DNA from 2 places in the Arthrobacter sp. 05L44 genome. Region 2 is predicted to be linked to the other one. Evidence: riboswitches for the same ligand, from Rfam matches in the RefSeq annotation. Region 2 holds a riboswitch; the other holds the start of a gene.
What was found. Region 2 has a riboswitch for cyclic di-AMP ahead of AC1DHY_RS11010 (NlpC/P60 family protein). Riboswitches for the same ligand answer to the same signal wherever they lie in the genome.
Positions count from the first base shown of each region.

Region 1: another riboswitch for cyclic di-AMP. It lies ahead of AC1DHY_RS06115 (NlpC/P60 family protein); the one in region 2 lies ahead of AC1DHY_RS11010 (NlpC/P60 family protein).

Region 1 is NZ_JBFTNS010000002.1:181,741-187,356, reverse strand. Features, by position in the region: gene AC1DHY_RS06130 (DUF5129 domain-containing protein) at 1-1,155, shown strand, start outside; gene AC1DHY_RS06125 (cupin domain-containing protein) at 1,241-1,618, shown strand; gene AC1DHY_RS06120 (dihydrofolate reductase family protein) at 1,673-2,230, shown strand; gene AC1DHY_RS06115 (NlpC/P60 family protein) at 2,313-3,065, opposite strand; cyclic di-AMP (ydaO/yuaA leader) riboswitch at 3,070-3,235, opposite strand; gene AC1DHY_RS06110 (hypothetical protein) at 3,437-3,691, shown strand; gene AC1DHY_RS06105 (DNA alkylation repair protein) at 3,658-4,305, opposite strand; gene AC1DHY_RS06100 (Ig-like domain-containing protein) at 4,378-5,616, opposite strand, start outside.
Region 2 is NZ_JBFTNS010000004.1:158,994-164,609, reverse strand. Features, by position in the region: gene serC (phosphoserine transaminase) at 1-753, opposite strand, end outside; gene AC1DHY_RS11020 (iron-dependent transcriptional repressor DtxR) at 1,055-1,750, shown strand; cyclic di-AMP (ydaO/yuaA leader) riboswitch at 1,896-2,112, shown strand; gene AC1DHY_RS11015 (M23 family metallopeptidase) at 2,116-2,934, shown strand; cyclic di-AMP (ydaO/yuaA leader) riboswitch at 3,062-3,239, shown strand; gene AC1DHY_RS11010 (NlpC/P60 family protein) at 3,503-4,258, shown strand; gene AC1DHY_RS11005 (HNH endonuclease) at 4,515-5,015, shown strand; gene mobA (molybdenum cofactor guanylyltransferase) at 5,064-5,616, shown strand, end outside.

The sequences.
Region 1 (5,616 bases), on a different contig from region 2:
GACGGCCTGTTCATCTTCGCGCTGGATCCGGTGGCCCGACACGTCGGGACCTACATGGGCGAAGACCGGAAGGTATCCCTGGAGCAGCGCACCGACATCCAGGACGCAGCCAAGGAACTGCTGCGCGACGCACAGTGGACGGACGGGACCATTGCCGGCATCCGCCGCGGCGCGGAGCTAATCAACCAGCCCTGGTACCGCTCCACCGCCTTCCTGGTCACCGCCTGGAGCGCCGCAGGAACGGTGGTTGCCGGTGCGGGCGCCTGGTTGCTGGTGCGGTGGCGCACCCGGGTGGGCAGCCGCAAGGAAATAGCCCGCGGTGACGCAAACTACTCCAACGTCAGCATGGACCTGCAGGTGACCGAGCTCAACGCGGGCACCATCCCGGCGTCCTCGCGCTACGGCAGCACGGTGCTGGAGAAACACCGCACCTTCCTGAGCCGCTATAAAGCCGCCACGGGCCTCGCCAACCAGGTACACGCGCTGACGTCCCGGGAACTATCGCGCAGTCCCGGCCTGGCGCTGGCCCGGGAGTACGCCGATGCGGCCGCGGAACTCGATGCCCTGGACGACGTCATCGCCGACACAAACGCCCTGCTGAACCGCGGGTCCACGTGGGCGACGGCGTGGGACCGTCAACTGGCACCGTTCCGCAGCGACCTGGCCGGCATTGAGGGCATGCTCGCCAAGGGCCACGGTGAAGGCGATTCCGCGACGGCCGCTTCCCTGCGGTCCTTCCGCGACGCCAGCCAGCGGGACATGGAACGCTGGACCGCAGACCTCGCGGACGGCACCATCACCCCTGAGACGGCGCTTGACCGCTTGCGCGACGCCAGGACTGAACTGTCCGGGCTGCTCAAGGCCCACGCCGACACGGTAATCGCGGGCTATGCACGCAATGACCGGGAGGCCGAGCTCATGCGGACGCAGATGGAGGAAGCGCAGGAAGGAACGGGGAAGAAGCAACGGCGCAGTTACGAGCCAAGCATCCTGGGCACGGTGTATCCGTCGTACTACTTTTTCTCGGTCCCCACCTTTAATACTGGGCTCAGCACCGGGGTTTCCAGCGTCAGCTCAGCCCGGGGCGGAAGCACCACGGGATACGGCGGCTCGGGCGGCAGTTTTTCCGGTTCCGGGAGCTCCTCCAGCTTCTAGGAAAGGTGTATCGACAACCGGCGGCCAACCGAGGATTCTTGGCTCCGTAAGCAGTTAAATTCCCTGAGCGAAAAGAGGGAGTGCAATGTCCACCAACGTTGTCACCCAGCTGCAAGTAAAATCCCACAATTCCCCTGATGAAAAGCGCCGGCCGGACAAGAGCGAGATCGACATCGTGTCGGTCGGCGACTACACCATCGGCCGGCTGAGTTTCGAGCCGGGATGGCGCTGGTCCGAATGCATCAAACCCGTGGTGAACACCGATTCCTGCCAGAACAGCCACGTTGGCTTCTGCGTGTCTGGCAAGCTGACTGTCGAGACCACCGACGGCGGCCGGATCGACATCGCCGCCGGCGACTCCTACACCATTCCGCCGGGCCACGACGCCTGGGTTGAAGGCGGCGATCCGTTCGTCGGGGTTGAGTTCCTGAGTGCGGCCGCCTACGCCAAATTACCGGACTAGGCACCACCCGCACGGCCCTTCCCGTAGCGGCGGGGCCACGGGTACGCTCGGGCCATGCGGAAGATCATCGTAGCGATGCAGGTTTCCCTGGACGGCTTCTTCGAGGGACCGGACGGCGACATTGGCTGGCACATGGTCGATGACGAACTCCACGGCTACTTTAACGACCAGCTAAGCACCATGGGGGCGTTCCTGGATGGCCGGGTCACCTACCAGCTGATGGCCGACTACTGGCCGACGGCGGACCAGGACCCGGACAGCTCACCGCGGGAGGTCGAGTTTGCCCGGATCTGGCGTGACATGCCGAAAATCGTCTACTCCCGGACCCTCCGGGAAGCCGGCTGGAACACCACGGTGGTGCGCGACGTCGTTGCGGAGGAGGTGCTGGCGCTCAAGGCCGAGCCCGGCGGGGACCTGGCGCTCGGCGGCGCGGAACTTGCAGACACTTTCCGCCGGCACGGACTGATCGACGAGTACTGGATCTTTGTCCATCCCGTCCTGCTGGGCCGGGGTAAGCCGTTGTTCAAGCCTGCGGAGGGCAGGACGGCAATGGCCCTCGCTGAAACCCGCAGGTTCGGCAACGGCGTGGTCCTGCTGCGGTACGGCAGCTAGGCGTTCAAAACACCAAAAGGCCGGCGGCCGGGTGCCCGAGGGCAACCGGCCGCCGGCCTTGGAAAGAGGCCTTGCGCGGTAATTAGGCGCCGGCGCGGACGAACGTCACGCTGCCGGTGGCGGTGAGCCACGACAGGGGGTGCTTGATGGTCTGGTTGCTGCCGTTCATGCCACCACTGATGGCCTGGCCGTCGCCGGCGTAGATGGCCACGTGGCCGGACTGGACGATCATGTCGCCAGGCTGCGGGGTGCTGACAACCTTGCCGTAGTTCATGAACTGCTGCGGACCAAGGTCGCCCACCGGGATGCCGGCTGCGCCCAGGGCCTTTTCGACCATGGCGGTGCAGTCCTGGGTGATACCGATCTGGCTGTAGGCGGCCGAGAGCATCGCGGCGTTGACTCCGCCGGCTGCCGGGGCAGGTGCGACTGCAGCCTTTGCCTGGACCGTGATCTGGGGTGCGGCCGGAGCCTGGGCAACCACAGGGGCGGGGACGGCGGCGGGAGCCGGTGCCGCAGCCACGGGCTTCGGCTGTTCGATGACGGGTGCCGGCGTGGTGGCGACTGCCGGGCGGTCGAAGCTGATGCGCACGGCGGAGTCCGCCGAGACGGGCGCCGAAACCTTGCTGCCGACGTCCACGGAGGATGCCGGGGCGGCGTCACGCTCGGCCGGTGCGGTGGCGGCGTTGGCGGCCATGCCGCTGGTGAGGACCAGGCCGGAGGCTGCGAAGATCACCGCGGCCTGGCGGCCGATGGTGCCGGACTTGACCGAGAATGCTGAACCCCGCCCGGCGGTTGCGTCGGAGCGATGGCGCGCAGAAGTAATGCTTGAAGACATGAATGTTGCCTCTCCCAATGCCTGCGAGGTGAGCTGTCGGATTCGGATGGGAGGCACCCGGCCGCGGGCCCGTCTGAAACGGACGCTGTGCGGCTTCACCCCAAGACCCGCTAAGAGCGCAGGTCGAAAGTGGTTTCCCCGTCTCTGCCAGATGGTTGCATTCGGATCCCGGGCCGCGGCAGAGTTAGGCAATCGGCTCGGGAGCGCCCGTATCGGATACAAACAGGCACCCATCAACGGTAACGACTCCGCGCCGGATTGTCACATTCAGGTAACGGGACCGTGTTGTGGCGGCAAAATTTCCCTACGTCCGGGTGCCCCGCCGCGCATAGGATGAAGGCATCCAGCGTTCCCGGAGCGGAGGCCCGAACATGACCAGTCCCTGTGTGGCAATCTGCCAGCTGAGCGACCAGCCCCGGGAGGATTTTGATGTCAACACCGAATTGCTGGTCCTGGAAGGAACCGAGATCCATGTCGGCACCTGGGACGCCGAGCCGCGTGACGGGGGCTTCGATGTGCACGTCCTGAACGACCGGGTGGACGCGCTGGGGTTTATGGTGGTCACGGACTGGCAGTTCCTGGACGGGAAAGCCTACGCCGTGGTGGAGCGCCGGCCCGGCACGTAACCGCTCTTCGCCTTTTCCGTACCGCCCGTTTCGACTGCTTCCCGGACCAGCCCGGCGTCGTCCGCGGTCCCCGTCCGGGCCAGCCCCGCCTGCCGCTGCCAGCGGTCCCAGTCGCCGTCCCCGGCCCGGAGCCCGCGGAGCGGGGCCAGCAGGGCGGCCCGCCGCAGCCAATCGTCCGGATCCTGCAGCCAGCGGCCCAGCACGGCCTCCGCGCGGGAACGGTTCTGGCCGGCGAGGCCTGCGGTGAGCGGCCCGACGACGTCGGTCGCCAGCGGATCGGCCAGCTCGCGCAGGCGCGCGGTCCGCAGGAAACCTTCGATCCGGGTCAGGTCCGAGTTATCCAGCACCGGAAGGCGGGACTGGAGCAGGACGACGGCGGCGAACCGGCGCTCGAAGACGGGCGCCTCCCACAGTTCCGAGCAGAGGGCGGTGATGTCGTCATGGCTTAGGTTCCGGTACCGCCGCAGTGCGTCCCGGACCGTTCCCCGGATGGCCCCGACGGATGAACCGTAGCTTGCCAGCCCGGTCCCGAAACGGGCCCGGGCCTCCTCCGCCCGCTGCCACGAGCCCTCCCGCTGCAGGGCCGAGTCAATGAATTCACCGGCCTCGCTCATGGGTCCATTCTGTCGTGCCGCCGCCGGGGTGTGCCGCCGCTGCGGTGCGCCGCGCGGCGGCCGTGGCCCGTCTCAGCCGGTGACCAGCCTGGTTGTCCGGTTCCAGGTCAGCCGGCCCCGCTGGAAGTCCGAGGCCCGGCCGACGGTGACCGCGTACTCATCCGTGGTGGGGTACCCGAGCCGTCCGCTTTCCCTGCCCAGGGCAGTCCAGCGGCCGCGGATCGCGCCCAGGACAAAGTGGGCGCCTGTCTTCGCGGTCCAGTAGATGGACGATCCGGACGAGCCGGCGAAGTGGTTGTAGCGTCCCAGCCCGTCCGGGGTGCGGGTCTCGTCCTGCGTCGGATAACCGAGCGGGCCGCGCTCCCGGCCCATCGCCGTCCACTTGGCCCGGATGACCCCCACAATGTAGTGCGCCCCGGTGGCGGGTGACCAGTAGATCGAGGCCCCGCCCGAGCCGGAGAAGTGGCCGTACCGGCCGATCGTGTCCGGGGTGGTCAGCTGGTCAGTGGTCGGGAACCCGAGGATTCCGGCGGCCCCGCCCATGGCCTTGTAGCGGGCGTAGATGGCGCCGCCCACCCAGTGCGCCCCGGTGGCCTGGGACCAGCAGATGACGCCCTTGACGTAGTCCTGGCACTTTCCTGCCCCGACCGGGTACTCCAGGGTCAGCGACCTGCCCAAAACCGACCTCGGGTCGCCGGCGCCGGTCTGGTAGGCCTTCAGGGCGATGGGGTCATCGACGCCGGCCCCGGTGAGCATGACCTTCTGCGCGCCCTGCCCGTCGTCGGCGGTAATCAGGTAGTAGGTGTCCGCGGTTCCGGCCTGGCCGACCGCCGTGGGCTTGAACGTGACGCTCTGGTAGGCGGATTCACCCGCGGGGATCACGAGGCCTTCGGCGATGGGATTGGTGGTGGAGAAGACCCCGAGCGGCGCCTTCGCCTTGGTGATGGTCATTGGGATATTGCCGGTGTTCACAATCGTGAAGTCCCACGTGGCCGAGGTCCCGATCGGAACATTGCCGAACGCCAGGGACGGCGGGAGCTGCAGGTGGGCCGCTCCCGAGACGGCGGTGGCGTTCACGGGGACGGTCAGCGAGCCGCGGTTGGTGGTGACCACCAGCTGGTCAGTGACGGGGGTCGCCGTTGTGGGGCTGAACGTCACCGAGACAGGGACCGAGGTGAGGGGCTGGATGACCTGGCCCACCGCCGGAACCGTGGCGGGGTCGACGCTCAGGGATGCATTGGCCGGCAGGGTCACACCCGTAACGGTTGCAACGCTCAGGCCCGTGTTGACGACGTTGACCGTCTGCCGGCT
Region 2 (5,616 bases):
GGGTGTGTTGTAGGTCTGGTTGAGCCGGGAGTTATCGATCGCCGTCTGGAGGTCCAGGAAGTCCGGGATCCAGCGACCGCCGGCCTTGATCCGGGCGGCGCGCTCCAGCGCGGCGGGGGAGAACAGCCCAAGCCAAAGACCGCCGTCGGAGGCGAAGTTCTTCTGCGGGGCAAAGTAGTAGACATCGGCCTCGGCGACGTCAACGTCCAGGCCGCCGGCCGCGGACGTGGCGTCCACCAGGACCAGCGCGTCCCCGTCCACTCCGGACACGCGCTTGACCGGCGCCGCGACCCCGGTGGAGGTCTCGTTCTGCGGCCAGGCGTAGACGTCGACGCCGGCCTCGGCCTGCGGTTCGGGGCGGGTGCCGGGCGCCGAGGTGATGATCGACGATTCGGCCAGGAAAGGGGCCTTGTTCGTGGCAGCGGCGAACTTCGAACCGAACTCGCCGAACGAGAGGTGCTGCGCCTTGTTCTCTACCAGGCCGAAGCTGGCGATGTCCCAGAACGCGGTGGAACCGCCGACGCCAAGGATCACCTCGTAGCCGTCGGGGGCGCGGAAGAACTCGCTGAGGCCGCTCCGGACCGAGCCAACGAGGTCCTTCACGGGCGCCTGGCGGTGCGAGGTGCCCAGCAACTTAGCCGACGCCGCGGTGAGGGCCTCGATCTGTTCCGGCCGGACCTTCGAGGGACCGGCGCCAAACCGGCCGTCCTGGGGCAGCAGGTTCGCGGGGATAGTGATGCTGGTGTCGCTCACAGTGGCTCCAATTGTCGGCTGGGTGCGTGGCGTGGCTGGGCGGGTCCGGCGCCGGGGCGGCCATGACGCTATTTATTCTGCCCGACGGCCCTGCGCGGGCGGGAAAATGTCCCGTCATAGTCCGGTCACTGAGACGCGGCGGTGGGGAGGGCCGCAACTGCCGCCCGCCGGACGCTGAATTATCCGGAGTAATTCAAAATAGGCTAGGCTGAGCGTGACGTACGCCGGATCCAGCCAGGGCGCATCCTGCAGGCTGTACGGTGGGAAAGACGCAAGGACGGCGCTCGAGGAGCTGAGCTGAATGACGGATCTGATCGATACCACCGAGATGTATCTCCGGACCATCCTGGAACTTGAAGAAGAGAACATCGTCGCCCTCCGCGCCCGCATCGCCGAACGTCTCCGCCACTCCGGCCCCACCGTATCCCAGACCGTTGGCCGCATGGAGCGCGACGGCCTGGTGGTTGTTTCCGGCGACCGGCACCTTGAACTGACGGAAACGGGACGGAAACGCGCCATCGAGGTTATGCGCAAGCACCGCCTCGCCGAACGCCTGCTCGCCGATGTCATCGGCCTGGACTGGGCCTACGTCCACGAGGAAGCGTGCCGGTGGGAGCACGTGATGAGTGAGCGCGTCGAGCGCCGGATCTTCGAAATGCTGGACCACCCCACCGTGTCCCCCTACGGAAACCCGATCCCCGGACTTGCCGACCTCGGCGGCCTCCCGGCGCCCGAGCGCGGAAGTGGAGTGGTCAACCTCCTTGACGCCATGGCAGGCTACGGTGCCGACTCGCGGATCACCGTCAGCCGCCTGGCCGAGCCCATCCAGGTGGAGCCGGAGCTGCTGGTCCAGCTCGATGAAGGCGGAATCCGTCCCGGCGCCCGGGTATCGCTGGAACGGGTAGGGGAGTACATCTCGGTGCGTGTTCCGGACATCGAAGGGGCCCTCGAACTGCCCCCCGAGGTCGCGGCCCACGTCTTCGTTACGCTGGGGTAACTTCGTCCCCTCGGACGCCCGCGGGGACGCCGGATAGTTATGCACAGGCCGGATAACGGAATTATTACCGTGTCCCTTAATCGCCTATAGTTGATGACTAGCACCGATACACAAGCGTTATCTGATCCGGAGCCGAGCTCTGCCAGCGGATCAGTAGGCGATTCACCTTTCTGGCAGAGGCGGGGGAACCACTAACGGCTGCTGAACCAGCAGCCTTGGGGTGAAGTCCGCTAGCGGCAAGCGCTTTCGCAGGAATGTCCCTGGACACCCCTGCGCCTGAATGCTTGCACCGGCGGACCGGGTCTTTGAACTCTCTGACCCGAATCCGACAGCTAACTTCGCAGGCTTTCCAGAGAGGAACCTTCTTGACCATCCAGACCGTCAGGGGCCGCCGTCGTGCGACCGGTCCCGCTCCGGAGCCGCGCCCGGCCGCCGTCGTACACGACGAGCGCCCGCGCGATGCGCGCCGCGACGAACGCCGCGGCAGGCGCAGCCCGTTCCGGCAGGTGACCGACTTTGCCGCCGTCAGCGGCGTCGGGCAGAAGGCGGGCATTGCCCTGGCTGCCACCGGTCTGGTGCTCACCGTTGCCGTGCCGGCCACCGGCCCCGCGATGGCCACCGACACGGCCCGGTCCGGCTCCGTTTCCGCCGCGGCACAGCCGGAAGTCAAGGCCGCAGCGGCCGCGATCAACTTCAACCGCACCGCCGTGACCACCAAGGGCGATCCGGACAGCAAGCTCAAGCAGCTGCTCAGCGCACAGTCGGCCGGCTCCATCACCCGGGCAGCGTCGGCAGGCAGCCTGGGCGCGCCGCTGGACGTGATGGTCACCGCTTCACCCTTCGGCTACCGCATCAGCCCCATCACCGGGGCCGTCGGCGAGTTCCACCGCGGCCAGGACTATGTCGCCCAGTGCGGCACGGCCGTGCACGCCGCTGCGAGCGGCACCGTTACCTTTTCCGGTTGGCACCCCTACGGGGGCGGCAACCGCATCGTGATCGACCATGGCAATGGCCTGGAGACCACGTACAACCACTTGTCGTCATCCAACGTCCACGTAGGCCAGCAGGTCTCACGCGGAGATGTCGTGGCGATGAGCGGGACCACCGGCGCCTCCACCGGCTGCCACCTCCACTTCGAGGTGATGGTTAATGGGGAAGTCGTTGACCCGCTGGGCTGGCTTTAGCCAACCCGAGGGACCACTCGCATTTCTGTGACACGCCGTGATCTGAATGTGACATTGAGTCCCAACTGCTGTACCGTATGAAGCACGCCAACTTCTCCGAAGTTGGCGCTCTTGAGTGGATTGCCTAACTCTGCCACCGCTCAAGGTCCGTTCGCATCACATCGTCTGGCAGGGGCGGGGGAACCAATTTTGGTCTTCGCAAGAAGACCTAGGGGTTAAGTCGCAAAGCTTCCCAGGAAGCAGCGCGGCCGGGTGACTCCCATCCGAATCCGACAGCTCACCTCGTAGGCATTGGGAGAGGCTACTTTCGTGTCTTCACGCCACAATGCTGCGCGTTCTCGCGCCAGCGAGGCTCAGATGAGCCCGCTGAACTCCATGCTCCGCGCTGCCCTTGCCGGCGCCCGGACTGGATCAGTAAACGCAGTTCCCGCTTTTGGCGCGTCTTCGCAGTACACCCTTCGCTAAGAAACCCGTTTCGGGGCGATCCGGCGTACCCCCAAGATGCCGGAGCGTCCTCAGTCCCGCCTGTCAAGCGCGCGGACACAAGGATCACGAAAGAGAGAACTAAATGACTACTCGTGCAAACATTGCACGCCACCGCGCGGAGGTCACCAAGACCAACTCGCTGGCTGTCATTGCTAAGGCCGTCGGCGACAACGCCGGTGGTATGGGTCGCCAGGCCGCGGTTATCGCTGCTGCCTCCGGCCTGGTACTGACCAGCGGTATCGCAGCCAACGCTGCCGAGACCAACGTTCAGCGCGAATCGACCTCCGCTTCCGCCACGGAAGTACAGTCCAACGCACCGGCCACCATCTCTGCGGCCTCCAGCATCGCCATCTCCTACGAGAAGCCGGCAGTCACCACCGCACCGGCTCCCGTTGTTGAGGAAGCCAAGCCGGTTGTCAACGTGCAGGAAGCCGGAACCACCACCGGTACCGGCACTGGCACCGCGGTCACCGCATCGCTGGACGCGAAGGCACCGGCCGCCGTCAGCGGCATGGGCGCCTCGATCGCCGCCGCTGCCTACGCACAGATCGGTGTGTCCCAGGACTGCACCATGCTGGTGACCAACGCACTGGCCGCAGTGGGCGTCCACTACCACGGCTGGCCGGCTGGCTACCTCTCCCTGGGCCGCACCGTGAGCGCCGCTGAGGCTCAGCCGGGCGACCTCGCCTACTACCAGAACGGCGGCATGGGCATGGCCCACATCGCTGTTTACGTCGGCAACGGCATGGCCGTTCACGGCGGCTGGAACGGCGGAACCACCGCGCTGTACAGCGTCAACGTCGGCTCCGGCCCGGTCTTCATCCGCGTCGGCGGCTAGGACTTACCCCGGCCTACGGCCACAGCATTTCAAAGGACCCCTGCCCGGCGGCAGGGGTCCTTTGCCATGTACGGCGCCGGCCCCACCGCCGTCGGGGGAGACCCGCTCCGGACGCGGCGCGATAGATCCGCGACGAATAAATTCGGTGATCCGGGCGATCCGTGTTTACTCTTGTGGTGTCGATCCATAGCCCGACCATGCACAGGGCAGCCGGCCCTCGTGCCCCTGGCGGGTGCGGCCGTGAAGAGGTATGCGGATGCGCACTCTCGTTCTGAATGCTGGATATGAACCGCTGGCGGTAGTCACCTTCCGCCGGGCGCTGGTCCTTGTGCTAACAGGGAAGGCCAGTGTGGTGGCCGAGGGGGATGATCCCGTAGTGGGCCCGCAAGAGATCCTCGGGCGCCCGTCGGTCATCCTGCTCAACCGCTACATCCGCCCCCGCTACAACACCCTCACCGCCGTCAGCCGGCGGGGCGTCCTCCGCCGTGACGGCCACCGCTGCGCCTACTGCTCCAAGGCCGCCCACACCATTGACCACGTGCAGCCCAAGTCCCGCGGCGGGGCCGACTCGTGGGAGAACCTTGTGGCCGCGTGCCTGCGCTGCAACAATGCCAAGGGCGACCACACCCCCGCCGAAATGGGCTGGAAGCTCGGATTTGTGCCGGGTCCGCCCAGGGGCACGATCTGGCAGATCAAAGAGCTGGAGAAGCCAGCCCCGGCCTGGGATCCGTTCCTGCTCCCCGAAAAGGCGCACTAAGTCCCGCGCCCGGCAGCGCTCCGGCGCACGGGCGGCTAGGCTGGGCGGGTGGAATTCGACGCCGTAATTCTCGCCGGGGGACGGTCCTCCCGGCTCGGAGGCGCACCTAAGGCCCGGTTCACGGTGGACGGCGCCACGTTGCTGGAGCGGACCCTGCGCGCCGCCCGGGGCGCCCGCCGTACGGTGGTGGTCGGCCCGGACCCCGGAAGCCTCCCGCGCGGGGTGCTCGACTGCCGGGAAGACCCGCCGTTCTCCGGCCCGGCCGCGGCCATTGCCGCGGGACTCCGGCGCCTGGCCGGCGGCGGGCAGGGCTCTCCGGAACCCGGCGCCGCCCCGCTGACCCTCGTGCTCGCCTGCGATATGCCCCACGTCGCCGGGGCGGTGCGCGCCCTCCTGGAAGCGGGAGCCAGCCTCGACGAAACGGCCGGCGACGGCGTGCTCGCGGTGTCCCCGGACGGGCGGACGCAGCCCCTTGTAGGGCTTTATGGCACGGCCGCGCTAGAACGGGCCATTGCTGAAGCTGCCAGGCGAAACGCCCTGGCAGGCGGATCGGTCTTCTCCCTCCTTGCTAGTCTGGAGCTGCGGCAGGTTCCGGTCCCGC